Linked DNA regions of Vallitalea guaymasensis. Each later gene encodes a partner of the first gene's protein in a complex. Links are inferred from orthologs where the notes say so. Each region holds a gene or a part of one and is shown on either strand. Other genes may lie near its edges.

Evidence for each region.
Region 2: the proteins of dnaB (region 1) and dnaG are in contact, whole or in part, in a crystal structure (PDB 2R6A), measured with the Geobacillus stearothermophilus proteins. The link is inferred for Vallitalea guaymasensis from one-to-one orthologs. Residues at the interface, in WP_033016901.1 of Geobacillus stearothermophilus: Ser13, Glu15, Ala16, Gln18, Glu91, Leu92, Asp94, Ala95, Val96, Pro97, Thr98, Ala99, Ala100, Asn101, Tyr104, Tyr105, Ile108; in WP_049624496.1 of Geobacillus stearothermophilus: Lys456, Leu457, Leu458, Pro459, Ala460, Asn463, Ala464, Leu467, Leu535, Leu536, Ile537, Ala538, Gln544, Glu545, Asp548, Tyr549, His552.

The regions. Positions count from the first base shown.
Region 1 is NZ_CP058561.1:2,607,374-2,616,935, forward strand. What follows is about bases 1-2,932. They hold dnaB (replicative DNA helicase), read left to right. Parts: upstream 1-763; coding sequence 764-2,101; downstream 2,102-2,932. Other genes in these bases: HYG85_RS11520 (DHH family phosphoesterase), read left to right, coding at 1-61; rplI (50S ribosomal protein L9), read left to right, coding at 58-504; HYG85_RS11535 (carbohydrate ABC transporter permease), read right to left, coding at 2,192-2,932. Also shown: more of HYG85_RS11535, read right to left, coding at 2,933-3,031; HYG85_RS11540 (carbohydrate ABC transporter permease), read right to left, coding at 3,051-3,995; HYG85_RS11545 (ABC transporter substrate-binding protein), read right to left, coding at 4,063-5,517; HYG85_RS11550 (sensor histidine kinase), read left to right, coding at 5,752-7,257; HYG85_RS11555 (response regulator transcription factor), read left to right, coding at 7,351-8,034; HYG85_RS11560 (YaaL family protein), read left to right, coding at 8,197-8,448; HYG85_RS24780 (pro-sigmaK processing inhibitor BofA family protein), read left to right, coding at 8,670-8,870; HYG85_RS11570 (A24 family peptidase), read left to right, coding at 9,291-9,562. UniProt on the Escherichia coli protein: The main replicative DNA helicase, it participates in initiation and elongation during chromosome replication. Travels ahead of the DNA replisome, separating dsDNA into templates for DNA synthesis.
Region 2 is NZ_CP058561.1:165,387-174,934, reverse strand. Bases 6,631-9,548 are described here. They hold dnaG (DNA primase), read left to right. Parts: upstream 6,631-7,162; coding sequence 7,163-8,935; downstream 8,936-9,548. Other genes in these bases: rpoD (RNA polymerase sigma factor RpoD), read left to right, coding at 8,971-9,548; HYG85_RS00760 (deoxyguanosinetriphosphate triphosphohydrolase), read left to right, coding at 6,631-6,987. Outside these bases: ppdK (pyruvate, phosphate dikinase), read left to right, coding at 1-1,748; HYG85_RS00775 (DUF445 family protein), read left to right, coding at 1,839-3,266; HYG85_RS00770 (FeoA family protein), read left to right, coding at 3,369-3,632; feoB (ferrous iron transport protein B), read left to right, coding at 3,727-5,730; more of HYG85_RS00760, read left to right, coding at 5,974-6,630. UniProt on the Escherichia coli protein: RNA polymerase that catalyzes the synthesis of short RNA molecules used as primers for DNA polymerase during DNA replication.

The DNA.
Region 1 (9,562 bases):
TGCTATAGAAATCCTAAAAGATACAATTGATGAATACTTAGAGGAAGGTGAGAAAAAATGAAAGTAATACTATTAGAAGATGTTAAGAAGGTAGGTAAAAAAGGAGATCTAGTTAATACAAGTGATGGTTATGCTAGAAACTTCCTATTTCCTAAAAAATTAGCAGTTGAAGCTACTAAGTCTTCTATTAATGATATGAAATTAAAGAAACAATCTGAAATGAGAAGACAGGAAGAATTACTTGAACAGGCTAAAGAATTGGCAAAAGAGATTAAAGGTAGTGAAGTAACAATAAAAATCAAAGCTGGAGATGGAGGTAGAATCTTTGGTTCAGTGTCAACGAAGGAAATTACAAAAGCTGCAAAAGAACAATTAGGTTTTGACATTGATAAGAAGAAGATGCAACTTAAAGAACCAATAAAATCTCTAGGAACTCATATCATACCAATAAAATTAAACGCAAAAGTTAAGACTGAGTTAAAAGTAAAAGTTCAAGAGTTATAAAACCTAAGTAAAATTAATACAAGACCCTTATAGGGTCTTGATGTTTCATTACCAAAAACATATATAGATGTAATTAATGTTTACTAAAGTAATTTTTATATTAGTAATAAATACAAGTTTATTAATGATAACTAGGCTGTTATAATTAACTTAAGTAATATATATATTAGACTTATACACCCATTTTAATAAGGTTTAATTTATATATTTAAACTATGTATATATATACGTAGTATGGACTAATAGTTTGGAGGGGATTGTGGTGGACGCAGAAATAAAAGGATTACCACCATATAGCTTAGAGGCTGAGCAATCGGTTATTGGTTCAATGATACTGGATAGAGAAGCAATAGCTACAGGTTCAGAATCCTTGATGCCTGATGATTTTTATCAACCTGATCTAAAAGTGATTTTTGAAGCGATTATTGATTTATATAATAAAAATAAAGCAGTTGACTTGGTTACACTTGAAAACAAATTAAAAGATGAAGGTGTTCTAGATCAGATAGGTGGAATTAATTATTTATCTAAATTAGCTGTAGCTGTTCCAACATCTGCTCATATCAAGAATTATGCTCAGATTGTTAAGGAGAAGGCTGTTCTTAGAAAATTAATTAAAACCAGCAGAGAGATAATTGATGAAAGCTATGATGGGAAAAATAAATTAGAAGATGTTCTTAATGGTGCAGAAGAAAAAATCTTCAATATTATGCAAGATAGACGTACAGAAGAGTTTTCTTCTATTAAAGATTTAGTGGTGCCTACTCTAAATAAAATAGAGACTATACATAAAAATCAAGGTAAGGTCACAGGTATACCTACCGGATTTATTGATCTTGATTATAAAACCGCTGGATTACAGCCTTCAGATTTGGTTTTGATTGCTGCAAGACCTTCTATGGGAAAAACTGCTATTGCCCTTAATATGGCACAACACGCAGCCATTAAAGAAAATGCTGCAACAGCTATATTTAGCCTGGAGATGTCAAAAGAACAGCTTGTCAATCGTCTATTATGTTCTGAAGCTATGGTGGATGCACAAAAGGTTAGAACTGGCGATTTGGAAGATGAAGACTGGGCAAAAATAGCAAGTGGTTCAAGTGTTCTATCTAATGCTCCAATATACATAGATGATACGCCAGGTATTACTGTTTCAGAGATGAAAGCTAAATGTAGAAAATTAAAACTGGAAAAAGGACTTGATCTAATACTGATTGACTATCTACAGCTAATGAGTGGTAATGGTAAAACAGAATCAAGACAACAGGAGATATCTGAAATATCACGTTCGTTAAAAGCCCTTGCCAGGGAAATGGAAGCACCTGTTGTAGCATTATCCCAGCTAAGCCGTGCTTGTGAATCTAGAGCTGACCATAGACCTATGTTATCGGATTTAAGAGAGTCAGGAGCTATTGAGCAGGATGCTGACGTAGTTATGTTCTTGTATAGAGATGAATACTATAATCCTGAATCAGAAGCTAAGAATCAAGGTGAATTGATAATAGCTAAACAACGTAATGGCCCAACTGGAACTATTCATCTGGTATGGATGGGACAATACACTAAGTTTGCTAGTATGGAAAATAAAAATTACTAATTATAAATAAAAAGTTGTAGATATTTATCATCTACAGCTTTTTTGTCTGTTGTACTAATCATTGTAATTTTAATATATCTATAGGATTATCTATCCTTTTATTGAACCAGCTATTCCTTCTACAAAATATTTTTGTAATACTACGAAGACTATTATTATTGGTATCAATGAAATAGTACCTCCGGCAGCTATACCAGTCCAATCTACAACATATTCACCTTTAAAAGCATAAAGACCTACCGCTAATGTACGAAGTCCTTCTTTACTTAATGTTAAAACAAGTGGTAATAAGAATGAATTCCATGTCCAGATAAACTGCATAATTACTACACTACCAATAATTGGTTTAGATAAAGGAAGCATAATATTAATAAAGATCCTAAGGAATCCACATCCATCCATAATAGCTGCTTCTTCTAATTCTTTTGGTATTTCTTTGAAGAATCCAGCAAAAAGTAGAATGAATATTATGTGGGAGCCTCCTGACTCAGCTAATATTAGACCTAATCTTGTGTTCATAAGACCTAAAGCTTTGATGGCTTGGTATATTGGTATAATAGTGAATCCAAGAGGGATAACCATGCTTGCTAGAAAGATGAGTAAAACTGCTTTCTTACCCTTGAATTCATATCGTCCCATTACATATCCCATCATGGCACTTAGTATCAATACTAATAAAACAGTACTAACTGTTACAATGATAGAGTTAAGGAAGTAGGCTTCAAAATTAGCGTTATTCCATGCTCTAATGAAATTATCAAAATTAAAGTTTTTTGGTATCAGGTTCAATCCTTGTGAAAATATTTCATCTTGTGTCTTGAAAGATGCACTTACCATCCAGATAAAAGGATAAATCCATACAAAAGAAACCAATATCAATATTAAATGTGTTAAACCTATTTTTTTGTTTTTTATTTTAGTTCGTTTCAATTTTATTCACCACCAGTTATTAGTTTTGTGTTAATGAGCTTTTTTGTTTGATTTTCTTTTTGAAATAGTTTGCAGTAAAACCTACAATAATTATTGTTATTCCAAAGAAAATACCTGCTGCTGAAGCATATCCGATTCTTGGAAGACCCATTTCACTTGAGAACGCATATCTATAGATATAAGTGGATACAACGTCTGTAGAAAAGAAAGGACCACCATTAGTCATTGTTTTGACTATATCAAATACTTTTAGGGAACCTACTATGTTAAGTAAAGCAATAACTGCTCCAATAGGTATAATTAATGGGAAAGTAATATGTCTGAATATTTGTCTGGAGTTACATCCATCTACTTTAGCAGCTTCATATAATTCTGATGGTATACTTTGTAAGGCAGCCAGCCAGTAAATCATATTTATACCAAGATTTTTCCATCCAGATATAAGAATAACGGAACCCATAGCGTATTTTGGGTCACCTAACCAGTTGATTGGGTTCTTTATTAAACCTATGGACATTAATAATGAGTTAACAGGACCATCTGCACCTAAGATAAAAATCATGATGATACCTACAATAGATGCGGTTGTTACAACTGGTAAAAAGAACAATGTACGGTATACTTTTGCAAATTTTAATAGTTTATTATTTAAAACAACAGCCAATAATAATCCAATTACTAGATGAATTGGAACAACACCAAACATGAATTTGAAACTATTCCAGTAGGCAGACCAAAAATAAGGGTCTTTGGCTACTTCAATGAAGTTTTTTAATCCAACAAATTCTTTGGTTACACTTAATCCTGACCAATTCATAGTGGCGTAATAGAAACTTGAAAATATTGGCCATGCAGTGAATATGAGATATAATATTATAGTTGGAAGCATGAATATCCAACACCATTTTACATTTTTTTTATCTTTAATAGAAAATATATTTTTCCTACTATCTACTTGCTGCATTATGTTCTCTCCTTTTTGATAATATAAATGCTGCAACTATTAGGTCGCAGCATTTTATAAGCATTAATTAATAATTAGTCATTGGGTCCCAATCAAATTTGAAGTCATCCTTAGTAATATTGGCTCCTTTTTCGTTAGCTGCTTTTAATGCTCTATCAAATTCTTTATTAACTTTTTCTGCTAATACTTTTAGACTACCTTCTATATCGCTGATTGCTCCTGCTACTGTACCTTGTAATAAATCTCCAACCGCTGGGCTTACATCGTTATATTGTAAGAAGAATTGTGATGTTGCAGGGTTTTCAGTTTTTGGATTTGGAGCTACTGTTGCTGTTGATGTTGCAGCCTCATAATAATCTTTTAATAATGGGTTTGTTAAATACTCATCATTGACACCTTTAACAAGAGAGAAGAATACTCCATCTGAAACACAATCTTTTTGATAGTTATAATCTTTGGAATATAGTGCTTCTAATAATTTTGCTGCTTCTTCTGGATGTTCAGATGTAGCTGATATACCCATCCATGCATTTGCTGTAGCCATTGCGACTGAACCTTGTCTACCATTATCAGAAATTACTTGTGATGCAATACCTAGATCCAAATCAGGGTTGTTAGCATTCCAAACACCAATACACCAAACACCTTGAATGATAAAACCAGCTTCTCCTGCACCAAATAACGCTCTAGCTTCAGGAGCTCTTATGCTCATTGTACTTGGATGATAACTTCCATCTTCAGCCATACCTTTAAATAATTCAAAAGTCTCTACCATAGCTTTATCAGCATAGCTTGATTCGCCAGTCAATAAGCTGACAGGTGAGAATTCTGACATTCCGCTACCACCTAGAGCAGAAAAGTCATGAGCAGCTGTTTTCCATCTGTTTACTTGTTGTCCACCTTCAATTATTCCATAGAATTCGCCATTACCTGCTTCAGTGATTTTCTTAGCATATTCTCTTAATTCAGAGAAAGTTTTTGGAGGTTGTTCTGGATCTAAACCAGCTTCTTTGAACAAATCTTTATTGTAGAATATGATTGAATTAGGTAATTGAAGTACTTCTGGAATGGAATATACTTTTCCATCTATTACGTTAACGCCTTCTTTAAATACCCCATCTACAAATGTATCTTTGAAATTATCACTTACTAGACCTTCTAATGGTTGGAACCAACCCTCTTTTACAACGGAACCTAAATCCATGCCACCTGGAAGTGGGAATAGATCAGGAGCATCTCCAGAGTTGATTGCTGATAAAATAGTGTTTTTATACTGATCCATTGTAAGGCAAGTATATTCAATATTAATATTAGGATTATTCTTTTTATATTCTTCAAAAAATGCTTCTTTTTGAGCTTTTGAGCTGTCACTCCAATCCATAACTTTTAAAGTTATTTTCTTATCAGTGTTAGTGGAATCTTTATCACCTGGTTTTTCATTGTTCTCTGAGTTTTTAGAACCACAACCAGCTAATGTGACAATCATCATTGCTACTAATAAAATTGAAAGTATTTTTTTCATTTCTGTTCCTCCCATATGATTTATATATTTTTAGTCTTGTGCTTTTAAAGATGATTTATAACTGAGAATAATTTTTTTATGTATATAATCTTTTCTAACTAATTACAAAATTATCATCTTTACAAGCGATGCTACCTTGTAGTAATATAATGATATATTTTGTATCATATGTAAAGTTGATGTTTTATCAGCCCTTGTCCATTAATTTTCCATTTTGAAATCGTAGGTGAAGACATGTTATATATAACCGTATTATTTTTGGTTTTTGCTATTTTCGTGTTTGCCAAGAACCCTTTGAACATTACATCATATTTTCTGATAGGTAGTATTATAGGATGGAGTATGTCTTTATTGGGATTATTGCAATATCTAGCCAAATTGAACTTATCATATGTGATAGTCAAGTATTTCTTCTATGTTCCTTTTGGTGTATGGAATGATTTAGTCTATTCTGAAGTCAACATAATCAATGTGATAAGATTCATTAATATTGGTACATTATTATTTGTTGCATGTATGTATTTATACATGATCTATTTTATCTATGGATATAGGAAACCTAGATTAGCTTCATATATTCCATGTATTCTATTGGTTGTTCAATTAATATTGTATGATCCAGAGATTTATAGAGAACTTTATAAGATTACTTTGAGTCTAAACATTCTTGGTTATGATGCATTCAATTCCTTGTATAAATCATTTTACTCATTTACCAAGGTTTATAATTTGCTTATGTTAATCATACCATTGATATTTTTGATTATGGAATTTCTAAGAAGAAAGAACCTTCCTATTATAAGAGAATACTATTTCTTTAATCTAGTAGGGTTACTTTGCATCATTACTTTTCATTTAATCACTTTTTCATGGGCTCCAGCAATATTGGTGAGTATATATCAAAGAACCACTTATTTGATATATGAACAACCTAAAATGATACCTTCTTTTATTTATTATATCTATCCATATCTAAGTGTTTTCTGTTTCACTATTATGCTCTTTGCCACACTGAAATATAAGTCCTTGAAGAAAGTATATAGTTCAGAGCATCATAGTAAACATAAGATTTTGAAGAAGAATAATTTTGGTATCAGGGCATTAAGTCATTCCTTAAAGAATCAATTGTTGGCTATACAATTTGAGAGCGAGATATTGATTGATGAATTAAAGGATAATACTGATTTATTAGAAACTGCAAATACTATCAATAATATATCAAAGCAGACCATAGAGCGATTGAATGAAATGCATAAACGTATCCAGAGTCAAAGCATTATTCTTGAGCCCGCTTATATCAATGATTTTATTGATGACTTTGTTAATAATCAGGTTGCTAGTATGCCAAATGACATATTACTGAATTACAAACTGACCAGTTTGAATCCAAGAGCATTCATTGATGAAGAACATATTGGAGAGTGCTTGAATGTAATGATTAAGAATGCCATAGAAGCTATTGAAGCTGGTGATGATGCTAGTGGAATTATAAATATCCTAACAGAAGTTATTAATGATTGGGTAATAATATCAGTTCATGATAATGGTATTGGAATGGAAAAAGAAATACAAAGCAAGATCTTTGAGGCATTCTATACAACAAAGACAGGGGATAATAATTGGGGTATAGGACTTTCATATGTAAAACAGATTATTGATATCCATAATGGCAATACTGTTGTAGAGAGTTCTAAAAACAAAGGTACCACCATAAAGATTATGTTACCACTGATTATGTAAAGGTTGAAAAAAATTCAACCCATAATTTTAATTCATTTGATTTACAATTAAATTATAATCATTTACATGATTAATTTTAGAGGAGGAAAATAGATGGAGCAGGGTATTAAAGTATTAATTGTAGATGATATTCCTTCAGTATGTAAACGAATTAATAACATTTTGAAAAAAGATCCAGAAATAATTGAAATACATACAGCCCAAAATGGATATGAAGCGATCTTAAAAACTTCTTTACACAAGCCGGATGTTATTTTGATGGATATTCATATGGAAACCCATACTGCAGGTATTAAGGCTACTCATGAAATATTATTGCATTTTCCTAATATAAAAATTATTATGCTTACAGTTTATGAAGAAGACGAACTTATTTTCAGTGCTTTTCAAGCAGGTGTAGTTGATTATGTTTTAAAGGATGCAAAAGCAGATGTAATTCTTTCTGCTGTAAAAGATGCCTATAGAGATTCTTCTCCTATTAGACCCAATATCGCTAAAAAATTACGTGGTGAATTTAAAAGAATAAAAGGTAATGAAGAAAGTTTGCTTTTTTACATTAATATAGTTTCTACACTTACAAGTACTGAGTTAGAAACTCTCAAGTTGTTATGTGAGGGCAAATCAAGAAGTGAGATCTGCGATATAAGGTTTGTTGAAGAATCAACAGTCAAATCTCAAATAAGAAGTATACTAAGAAAGTTCAAATCAAAAGATACAAAGGAAGTTATCAACATAATTAATAAATTAAATATCTTTACAGTGCTGAATAATATATAGTTAAACAAAATTTTATCAAATAGTTCAATTCATTTTAATTATTCATTAAGCAACAATTCTATATTTTACAAATTTTCATTTACTGTTTTTTCCAAAAAAAGAATAAATAGTTAATTTATGACTATACTATATAATAAAATAAATTTTTAAGAGGTATAGAATATGAGTTTTATAAATAATGTAAATTTAGCTATGCAAAATGAAAATGCTAGTGAGTTGAATGAAGAAGAAGTTTTACTTAAAAATATTGAGATTACTAAAAGAGCTTTGGATACTGCCTATAGTAATTTTGATGTAGTTACTGACCCAGAATTAATCGATAGCTGCATATATGAGGTTAAAGCTATGCAATTAAAATATGAGTACCTGATAAACCAAGCTAAACAAATGAATATCATTGCTAAAATACGATGATTCTTGTGTAATGAATATAGTACATTTTTTTATTAAAATAAGAATATATAGGTATAGACAACATATAATATAATAAATGATAACTTGTTTACTCAATATATGTAAGATACCACGGATAAAATTAATAGATATTCATTTGGTAAAGGGGGTAGAAGGAAAACAATCAATTAATTATATGGATTTTTGTTTTATGTTTAATTATTATATTGTTTTCAATGCTTATGAAACCAGTTAAGAAAGTATTATTAGTTTTAATAAGAGGCTGCATCGGCTTAGGTGCAATATATGGCTTCAATTTTATACTAAAAGGCTTAGGACTATTTGTTGGGTTGAATATAGTAAATGGTTTTGTAGTAGGCATTTTAGGAGTCCCTGGATTTCTGTTATTATATTCCCTGGCATTGGTTGATAAGTTTTTATAATAATTATAGTCACTATGATTAAGTTAAAATATCATATGTGGCTTTTTTATTACCTTTATTTAATATGTTTATCATTATTCATATTAATAAGAATAAGAAACTAAAGTAATTAATTATGAATAGATAAAAATATAACAAAATTCAACAAAATATACGTAAATACCAAAAATATCTTTACATTTCTCTATAAATTTCATATAATATGTATTAAGGGGATGTTTTGAGGGGAAAATATATTTAATTTTAATTAATTTTATTTTAACACATCTATTATATCTTAAAAGTAAATTAGATTAATAATTTAGTTATATATTCAATATATAAATAGTTAATTTCTGTATGATTGTCGTGGATTCAGTTACAAATATCATTTTATAATAAAATTTAATAATAGTTTATTTGCAAGAAAGGAACAATAATATGATTCCTATAATGAAGTACGTTCTAGTTTGTATATTATTGATTTTCGTAATATATACGGACACAAAAAGTTATTCAGTTAAAAATTCGGTTATCCTATTCTTTGCAGCCGCTGGACTTATTGTCAATTGTGTTGAGTTAGGCGTTACAGGATTAGTTAATTGGTTAATGGGATTATCATTACCTATACTAGTCTTATTTGTGTTGTTTATCCTTAGAATGTTAGGTGCTGGTGATATTAAATTGATAGGAGTCATAGGTGGACTATTAGG
Region 2 (9,548 bases), 2.4 Mb from region 1 along the record:
CAAGACTTGAAGAGGATATGCCAGAAGTATACAAACAATTCATGGAAATCGCTTCTAACTTAGAGAACCACTACAAAGATATGCAAGATATGGAGTTTACTATTGAAAAAGGTAAATTATATTTCTTACAAACACGTAATGGTAAAAGAACAGCAGCTGCTGCATTAAAAATAGCTGTTGATCTAGTAGAAGAAGGATTATTAACTTCAAAAGAAGCTTTAATGAAAGTTGAGCCAAAACAACTTGATCAATTACTTCACCCTAACTTTGACGTTGCTGCATTAAAAGCTGGAACTGTAGTAGCTAAAGGTTTACCTGCATCTCCAGGAGCTGCTGCTGGTAAGGTATACTTTACTGCAGAAGATGCTGCTGAAGCTGCTAAGAGAAACGAAAGAGTTATATTAGTTAGATTAGAGACTTCACCAGAAGATATCGAAGGTATGTACGCTTCAGAAGGTATCTTAACAGTACGTGGAGGTATGACATCACACGCAGCCGTTGTAGCTCGTGGAATGGGTACTTGTTGTGTATCTGGTTGTGGAGACATTGCTATTGATGAAGAAAACAAAGTATTTACTGTTGCTGGACAAACTGTTAAAGAAGGAGATTATATCTCATTAGACGGTTCAACAGGAAATATTTACATTGCAGATATTAAAACAGTTGATCCTGAAATTTCAGGTGATTTCGAGAAGTTCATGTCTTGGGCTGACGAAATTAGAACATTAAAAGTAAGAACTAATGCTGATACTCCAAGAGATGCTAGGAAAGCTGTTGAGTTTGGTGCTGAAGGTATCGGACTTTGCCGTACAGAGCATATGTTCTTTGAAGAAGATAGAATTGCAAAAATGAGAAAAATGATTGTTGCTAAAGAAGTAGAAGAAAGAAAAGCTGCTCTTAGCGAATTATTACCAATTCAAAAAGGTGACTTCAAAGGTATGTACGAAGCATTAAAAGGAATGCCAATGACTGTACGTCTTCTTGACCCACCACTACATGAGTTCTTACCTCATGATGAAGAAGATATCGTTGCTTTAGCAAAAGATATGGGTATCACTTTTGAAGAATTAAAAGCTACTGTTGATTCATTACATGAATTCAACCCAATGCTTGGTCATAGAGGTTGTCGTTTAGCTGTAACATATCCAGAAATAGCTGAAATGCAAGCAACAGCTATTATTGAAGCAGCAATCGAAGTTAAGAAAGAACAAGGATACGATATCGTTCCTGAAATTATGATTCCATTAGTTGGAGAAATCAAAGAATTAGCATATGTTAAAGATGTAGTAGTTAAAGCTGTTGACGCTGCAATAGCTGAAGCTGGTGTTGAGATGGAATACAAAGTTGGTACTATGATTGAAATTCCACGTGCTGCATTAACTGCTGATGCAATTGCAAAAGAAGCTGAATTCTTCTCATTTGGTACAAATGACTTAACTCAAATGACATTTGGATTCTCTCGTGATGATGCTGGTGCTTTCTTAGAAGATTACTACAATAAGGGAGTATTTGAATCAGATCCATTTGCTAGATTAGATCAAACTGGCGTTGGTCAATTAGTTAAGATGGCAGCTGAAAAAGGTAAAGCTACAAGACCTGATATTAAATTAGGAATCTGTGGAGAACATGGTGGAGACCCTGCTTCAATTGAATTCTGTCATAAAGTAGGATTAAACTATGTATCTTGTTCACCATTTAGAGTACCTATCGCTCGTTTAGCTGCGGCTCAAGCTGCTTTAAATAATTAATAAATAGGAATCTATATTCCGTTAAAAAGCCGTCAGTTTGACTGACGGTTTTTTGTTATATTATAGAATTAAGAATGAAGGTGTGTTTCTATGGATATGAAATTAATAGTTGCCCCTATTATAGGTGCAGGAATAGGGTATTCTACTAATTGGCTTGCAATCAAGATGTTGTTTAGACCTTACACTGAAAAAAGGGTCATGGGTATCAGACTGCCCTTTACACCAGGATTAATACCAAAAGAGAGAGAAAGAGTAGCTAAATCCATTGGTGAGGTTATTCAAGATTATTTATTGACAGATAAAATTATTGTAAACGAACTACTAGAAGATTCAACAAAAAATCATGTGCTTAGTTTAGTAAACCATAACTTATATAATCAAGAAGGAAATATTGATTTAGAACAATTACTATCATCTAATGATAATAAACCAGTAATTGATAAGTTGAAGGATATCTTGGTTAGAAGATTATATGAACTTATACAAGATAAAAGCACCAAAGAACAATTGCAAAAGGCAATAAGTGAAAAAGTAAGTACAAGTCTAAAAAAAGTGAAATTGACAGATATAGTAAGTGAAGAAGAGCTTAATCATAAATATGAAGATTTCTTATACAATCAAAAGACCAGGGTAATGTTAACTGATTTCTTATCTGGCATAATCAAGGAAGAGGCCACTATCAATGAGATAATTGATGAAGAGATGATTAATAATGTAAAAAAATTCTTCATTGATTATATTGATACATTAACAAGTGACTTGAAAATATTTGAAAATGAAAAGTTGAAAGAAAGAGTAGTAGGTCTGATTGATGCAACTATAAAAGAAAAAGTTGGAGCTTTAGGTGCTATGTTTGTTAATGGAGAGAGCATTTATCAAACCATAGCGGAAAAATCAAAAGAAAAACTGCAAGAACAAGAAGTAAAAGATGAAATATATACATTTGTAATAGAAAAAATAGATGAAGTAACTAATAGACCTTTAAAAGAGATTTTATCTAATGATAAAAGAGAGAGTTTGATTGCATGGTTAGCTTATTACATACCAAAAAATCTTTCGAAATTAGATATTACCAGTGCTATTGACTTGAAAGATACTGATCTATACTCATTCATTAATAACTTGGTAAATGATAGTCTAGAAGATAAAATCAACCATATGGTTAATGACAATTATGAAGAAATGCTGAGAGACAAAGACATTATTGAAAGTATTGAAAACATTGTAGATACCATGTTTAATAGAGTTATATTGACTAATATTAAGGTTACAGATGAAGATAAGAAGGCCATAGATACTTTTATTCTTGACAAATATAATTCATTTGTTAATAAGCACATGACTAAACTGATAAAAGATGTAAAATTAAGTTCTATCATAGAAAAGCAGCTTAACATGTTTGATATCAAAATGCTGGAAGATATCATATTATCCATTGCCAGAAAAGAGCTCAATGCCATAACTTTACTAGGAGGATTATTAGGTTTTATTATTTCTTTTCTAGCAGTTTTGTTCTAGATTTTTGGTAGATATCTATTTATTATTTATATTGACTTTTGAGTATATGTAAGATATAATTGATACAAGTGATAATCATTATCACTAGATGGAGTTGATTATATGACATTAGATAAGGCTGAGAATAAACAAATGTTTATTGTAAATGATATTGTGCAAGAACAAAGAATGAAAAAACGTCTACAAGACATGGGATTGACTAAAGGAACTAGAATAAAGGTTCTATCTAATAATACAGGCGGTTCTTTTATTCTTAATATTAGAGGTTCAAGAGTTGTAATTGGTAAAACAGTTGCAGAAAAGATACATGTTCAACCTAGTGAACATGAAGCTTATGATATAAAAGCTGTTGGTAATGCCTGTTAGAATTATTGAATCATAAAGCAAAGCTTACCATAAAATGAGTTAGTGAAAGATAACTTGATAGTCTATAAAGATACTTTTATAAGTGTCTTTTTGTATGTTTACAGAAAGGGATATGACAATGAATGGTAATATAAGAGTTGCTTTTGTAGGAAATCCTAACTGTGGGAAAACTACATTGTTTAACGCATATACAGGGGCTAAGCACAAAGTAGGAAATTGGCCTGGAGTTACTGTAGAAAAAAAAGAAGGAACAATTACATATGATGACAATAAGATAACACTTGTTGATTTACCTGGGATATATAGCATATCTCCTTATACAATGGAAGAAATCCTTACAAGAGAATATATATTGGAAAATGATCCAGATGTAGTTATAAATATTGTTGATGCCTCTAATCTAGAGAGAAATCTATATTTAACTCTTCAATTGATAGAACTTGGTAAGCCAGTTATCATAGCTCTTAATATGATGGATGTTGCTAGAAACAGGGGATTTATAATTGATATCTCCAAATTATCTAAACAGCTGAATGTACCTGTTGTAGAAGTTGTAGCTACTAAAAAGACAGGTCTAGATGATTTATTGAAAATGATTATCCATACAGCTGGTAATAAAAAAGATTATGAACCAATTAAATTAGATTATGGTAATAAGATTGAAGAAGATATAGATAAAGTAGAGAAAAAACTATCAGGACAAGACATTGACCATAATACTGTAAGATGGTATGGATTGAAAGTTGTTGAGGATGACAGGGAAATATGCAATAAGCTAAATATAAAGAATGAATTTAATTATGAAGAAGAGATTGCAAAAAGGAAATATGATTATATTACTGATTTCATTAATAATATTTTGACTAACCCTTATGAAGAAGATGAGACATTTTCTGATAGAGTTGATAAAATTGTTACTAATAAATGGGCGGGACTTCCTATTTTCATTTCTATGATGTTACTTGTGTTCGCTTTCACATTTAAAGTAGGAAACTTTTTAGCTGAATTGCTTAATATAGGATTCCAAGGCTTTAGTAACGTGATTACGAGTTTATTGACATCCATAGATGCAGCAGACTGGTTAATATCACTAATAGTTGATGGTATTATAGGAGGAGTAGGGGGAATACTTATCTTCCTTCCTAACATTGCTTGTCTGTTTTTAGCCATATCCATATTAGAGGATAGTGGATATATGTCAAGAGTTGCCTTAATAATGGATAAATTCATGAGAAAATTAGGACTTAGTGGAAAGGCATTCATACCAATGATTCTTGGTTTTGGATGTTCAGTTCCTGCAATTATGACAGCTAGGACGCTAGAAGATGAAAGAGATAGATTGACAACTATACTGATAACACCTTTTATGTCTTGTAGTGCAAGATTACCCATTTATATATTATTTTCGAATATATTTTTCCCAGGAAATGAAATATTAATTGCATTTTCATTATATTTACTTGGTGTAGTAGTAGCGGTATTGATTGCTTTAATATTCAAGAAAACCCTATCAAAAGGAGAAACTGCTCCATTAATATTAGAACTGCCAGCTTATAAGAAACCTTCGCCAGGTACTATTCTCATATTTGTATGGGAAAAGGTAAAAGGATATATAATTAAGGCTGGAACAATAATATTTGTTGCGTCCATAGTAATATGGTTTTTACTAGAATTCAATTTATCAGGAAAGACGGATATAACAACAAGTATGGGAGCGTCTATTGGACAAGTTATTGCACCAGTGTTCAAACCTTTGGGATTTGGTAATTGGCAAGGGGCTTTATCATTGATTGCAGGAATAATGGGCAAAGAGATTGTTGTGAGTACTATGACGGTTATTTATGGGCTAGGAGATGTAGCCTCTGATGGTAACATGTTGCAGATGTCAACTAAGTTGATAGCAGCTGGTTTTACTAGTCTTAGTGCATATTCATTTATGGTTTTCTCATTGTTGTATACACCATGTGTTGCTACATTAGGTGTAATAAAGAAGGAAACCAATAGCTGGAAATGGACAATATTCTCGTTTGTATATCAATTGGTAGTAGCTTGGATAGTGGCAATGATTGTATATCAAATCGGAAGTATGTTTATATAAAAAGAGAACAATGTTATAAAAATAGGCTGTTTCATAATATGCATTTTATGTTTATCTTTTGGATATTGGCATAAAAGATATTATGAGACAGCCTAATTTGCTGTATGTGCTACAAAATTGTACCAAAAAGAAAAAACACATAAATAAGAGGATTTTAATAAAAAATGCAGTATATAATAATTATAATGATTTTTTAGAGACTTAATTATAATATACGTTATACAAAAGAAGGGGGCGTTTTATATAGATTGTCTAAGAATTGAACAAGAAAAGCGGGAAGACATTATTTTAGATAAATACGCAATGAAGAGTAAAAATACTCGAGGGAGAGAAATAAAAGAAGAACCATGTGATATTAGAACGGAATTTCAAAGAGATAGAGATAGAATAATACATTCAAAAGCATTCAGAAGGTTAAAACATAAAACTCAAGTTTTTATATCCCCAGAGGGAGATCATTATAGAACCAGATTGACCCATACTTTGGAAGTAGCCCAAATCTCAAGGACTATAGCAAGGGCACTTAGACTTAATGAAGATCTCACAGAAGCAATTGCATTGGGACATGATCTTGGTCATACACCTTTTGGACATGCTGGAGAATTTGCCTTGAACAAAGTGTGTATCTATGGGTTTAAACACAATGAACAGAGTATCAGAGTTGTAGAGAAATTAGAACGCAAAGGTAAAGGACTCAATCTAACATGGGAAGTAAGGGATGGAATAATTAATCATCCAACAGTAGGGAAGCCAAGTACTCTAGAAGGCAAGGTAGTAAGGTTGTCAGATAAGATAGCGTATATAAATCATGATATTGATGATGCTATAAGAGCTAGAATTCTATCTGAAAAGGATCTGCCATCAGAATATACTAAGGTTCTAGGAGCAACGTCTAGAGCTAGAATCAATAATATGATACATGATATTGTGAAAAATAGTATGAACAAAAATGATATTATTATGAGTAAAGACATGGAAAAGTCAATGAACAGTCTACGAAAATTTATGTTTGAAAATGTATACGTGGGTTCAAAAGCAAAAGAGCATGAATTGAAAGCCCATAATATGTTAAGACAGTTATATGAATATTTTATAATCAATAAGGAACTGTTACCTATGGAGTATCAAGATATGATTGATATTAATAATGAACCTATTGAAAGAGTTGTATGTGATTATATAGCTGGAATGACGGATAGATATTCTATTAACATCTTCTCAAAGTTATTTATACCTGCTTCTTGGAAAGAAATGTAGCTTTGTGTAGTTTGTCAATGATTCAATAAAAATTTGCAAATAATTAAACATTTTTAACAAAAATAAAATTAATTAAAGGAATCTTAAAAAGTATGTCGAAAAATAATAGGGTGTGCAAAATACAATACAATATTAATAAGATATTACAATTAAGGAAATGGAGTTTTAATTCTATATGTATTATCCAGAAGAATTAATTGAAGAAATAAGAATACAAAATGATATTGTAGATGTCATATCATCGTATGTACAATTAAATAAAAAGGGTAGTACCTTTTTTGGGTTATGTCCGTTTCATAATGAAAAGACTCCATCATTTTCTGTTAGCAGTGATAAACAGATGTATTATTGTTTTGGCTGCGGCGTTGGAGGCAATGTTTATACATTTGTCATGGAATATGAGAATTTTTCATTTGTAGAAGCTGTAAAATTTTTAGCTGATAGAGTTCATATTACTTTACCAACAGTGGAAGTTTCTGATGAAGTTAAGAAACGGATGGATTTTAAACATCAACTAGTAGAGGTTAATAAAACAGCTGCTAGATATTTTTACTATCAATTAAAATCCGAAAAAGGTAAACATGCTTTGGAATACCTGCAAAAAAGAGGAATCAGTGAAGAAACACTTAAAAAATTTGGATTAGGTTATTCTAATATTTATAGAAATGATTTATATAGATATCTTAGTGAAAAATATGATGAAAGAGTGCTTAATGAATCAGGTTTGGTTATTCCAGAGAAAAAATCTCCAGGAGAATATTTTGATCGTTTTTGGAATCGTGTTATGTTTCCTATATTTGATGTACATAATAGAATTATAGGGTTCGGAGGTCGTGTATTAGGTGACTTCAATCCAAAATATCTTAATTCTCCCGAAACAAAGTTGTTTGATAAAAGACGTAATCTATATGGTCTTAATTTAGCTCGTTCTTCCAGGAAAGAAAATATCATTATTGTTGAAGGATATATGGATGTTATTTCATTATATCAAGCTGGTATCACTAATGTAGTAGCTTCCTTGGGAACGGCGTTTACTATTGAACAAGCTGCATTGATTAAGAGGTATACAGATAATGTTGTAATATCCTATGATAGTGATACTGCTGGAATAAAAGCTGCACTTCGAGCTATTCCAATACTAAAATCAAAAGGGTTATCAGTAAGGGTACTGAGAATAAAAGATTATAAAGATCCTGATGAATTCATAAAAAATAAGGGAAGTGAAGCATTTATAGATTTAATTAATAATGCTACATCAGGCTTTATGTTTGAAATTGAAGAATTAGGGAATAAATTCAATTTAGAAGACCCGGATAACAGAACAAAGTTTCATAAACAAGTTGCTACAAAACTTTTAGAATTAGATAGTGAAATAGAAAGAGATAATTATCTAGAAGCAATAGCCAAAAAATATAATACCAAAAAACAACTATTAGAAAAATTAGTTGTAGAGACTGGTAAAAATACGGGGATTGTATCTTCTAGGCAAGAAATTAAAAAAATAAATAGCCAAAAAAACAAGAATTCAGAAGATGGTATAATATTGGCACAAAAGAGTATATTAACATTAGTTGCTAATAATTATGATATCTATAAAATAGTAAAAAAATATTTAAAGGTGACAGAGTTTCTTGATGAGTTTTATAGAAAGGTTGCCAAGGAAGTTTACGAAGCCTATGAAAATAGCAAAAAAGTAGAATATGCAGTTATTATTAATAAGTTTATGGAATTAGAAGAACAAAAAAAAGTGGCTGGAATCTTCAATAAGAAGATATTGTTTGAGAATAAGTTGCAATTAGAAAAAATAGTAAATGAAAATGTCAAACTAATAAAAGCTGCTAATATTGATGCTAATTCCCGTATTATCAATAACACAAGTGAATTACAAAAACTTATTTTAGCAAAAAGAGAATTACAAGGATTGCATATTTCTCTTAAGGATGGTTAGACTAGTAAACACAAGGAAAGGATGGATCCTGCGTTATGGCGAATGAAGGAAATTTAAGTAAGTTTGAGGAAAAAATGAAAGCCTTAATTGATTTGGCCAAAAAAAAGAAGAATGTTCTTGAATATAAAGAGATAGAAGCCCATTTTGGAGAATTAGTGAATGATGCTGATAAAATTGAAATAGTATATGATATCTTAGAAAAAGCAGGTATTGATGTATTAGGATTAATCGAAGAGGATGATGAACCAGTCAAAGAATTGGATTTATCTTTACCTGAGGGACTTAATATTGATGACCCTGTAAGAATGTATCTAAAAGAAATCGGTAAGGTACCATTATTATCAGCAGAAGAAGAAGTAGACTTGGCCATGAGAATGGAAAATGGAGACCAAGAAGCTAAGAAAAAATTAGCTGAAGCTAACTTAAGGCTGGTTGTAAGTATTGCTAAACGTTATGTTGGACGTGGTATGTTATTCCTTGATCTTATTCAAGAAGGTAATCTTGGACTTATAAAAGCTGTTGAGAAATTTGATTATAGAAAAGGTTATAAATTTAGTACTTATGCGACATGGTGGATCAGACAAGCTATAACAAGAGCTATAGCTGACCAGGC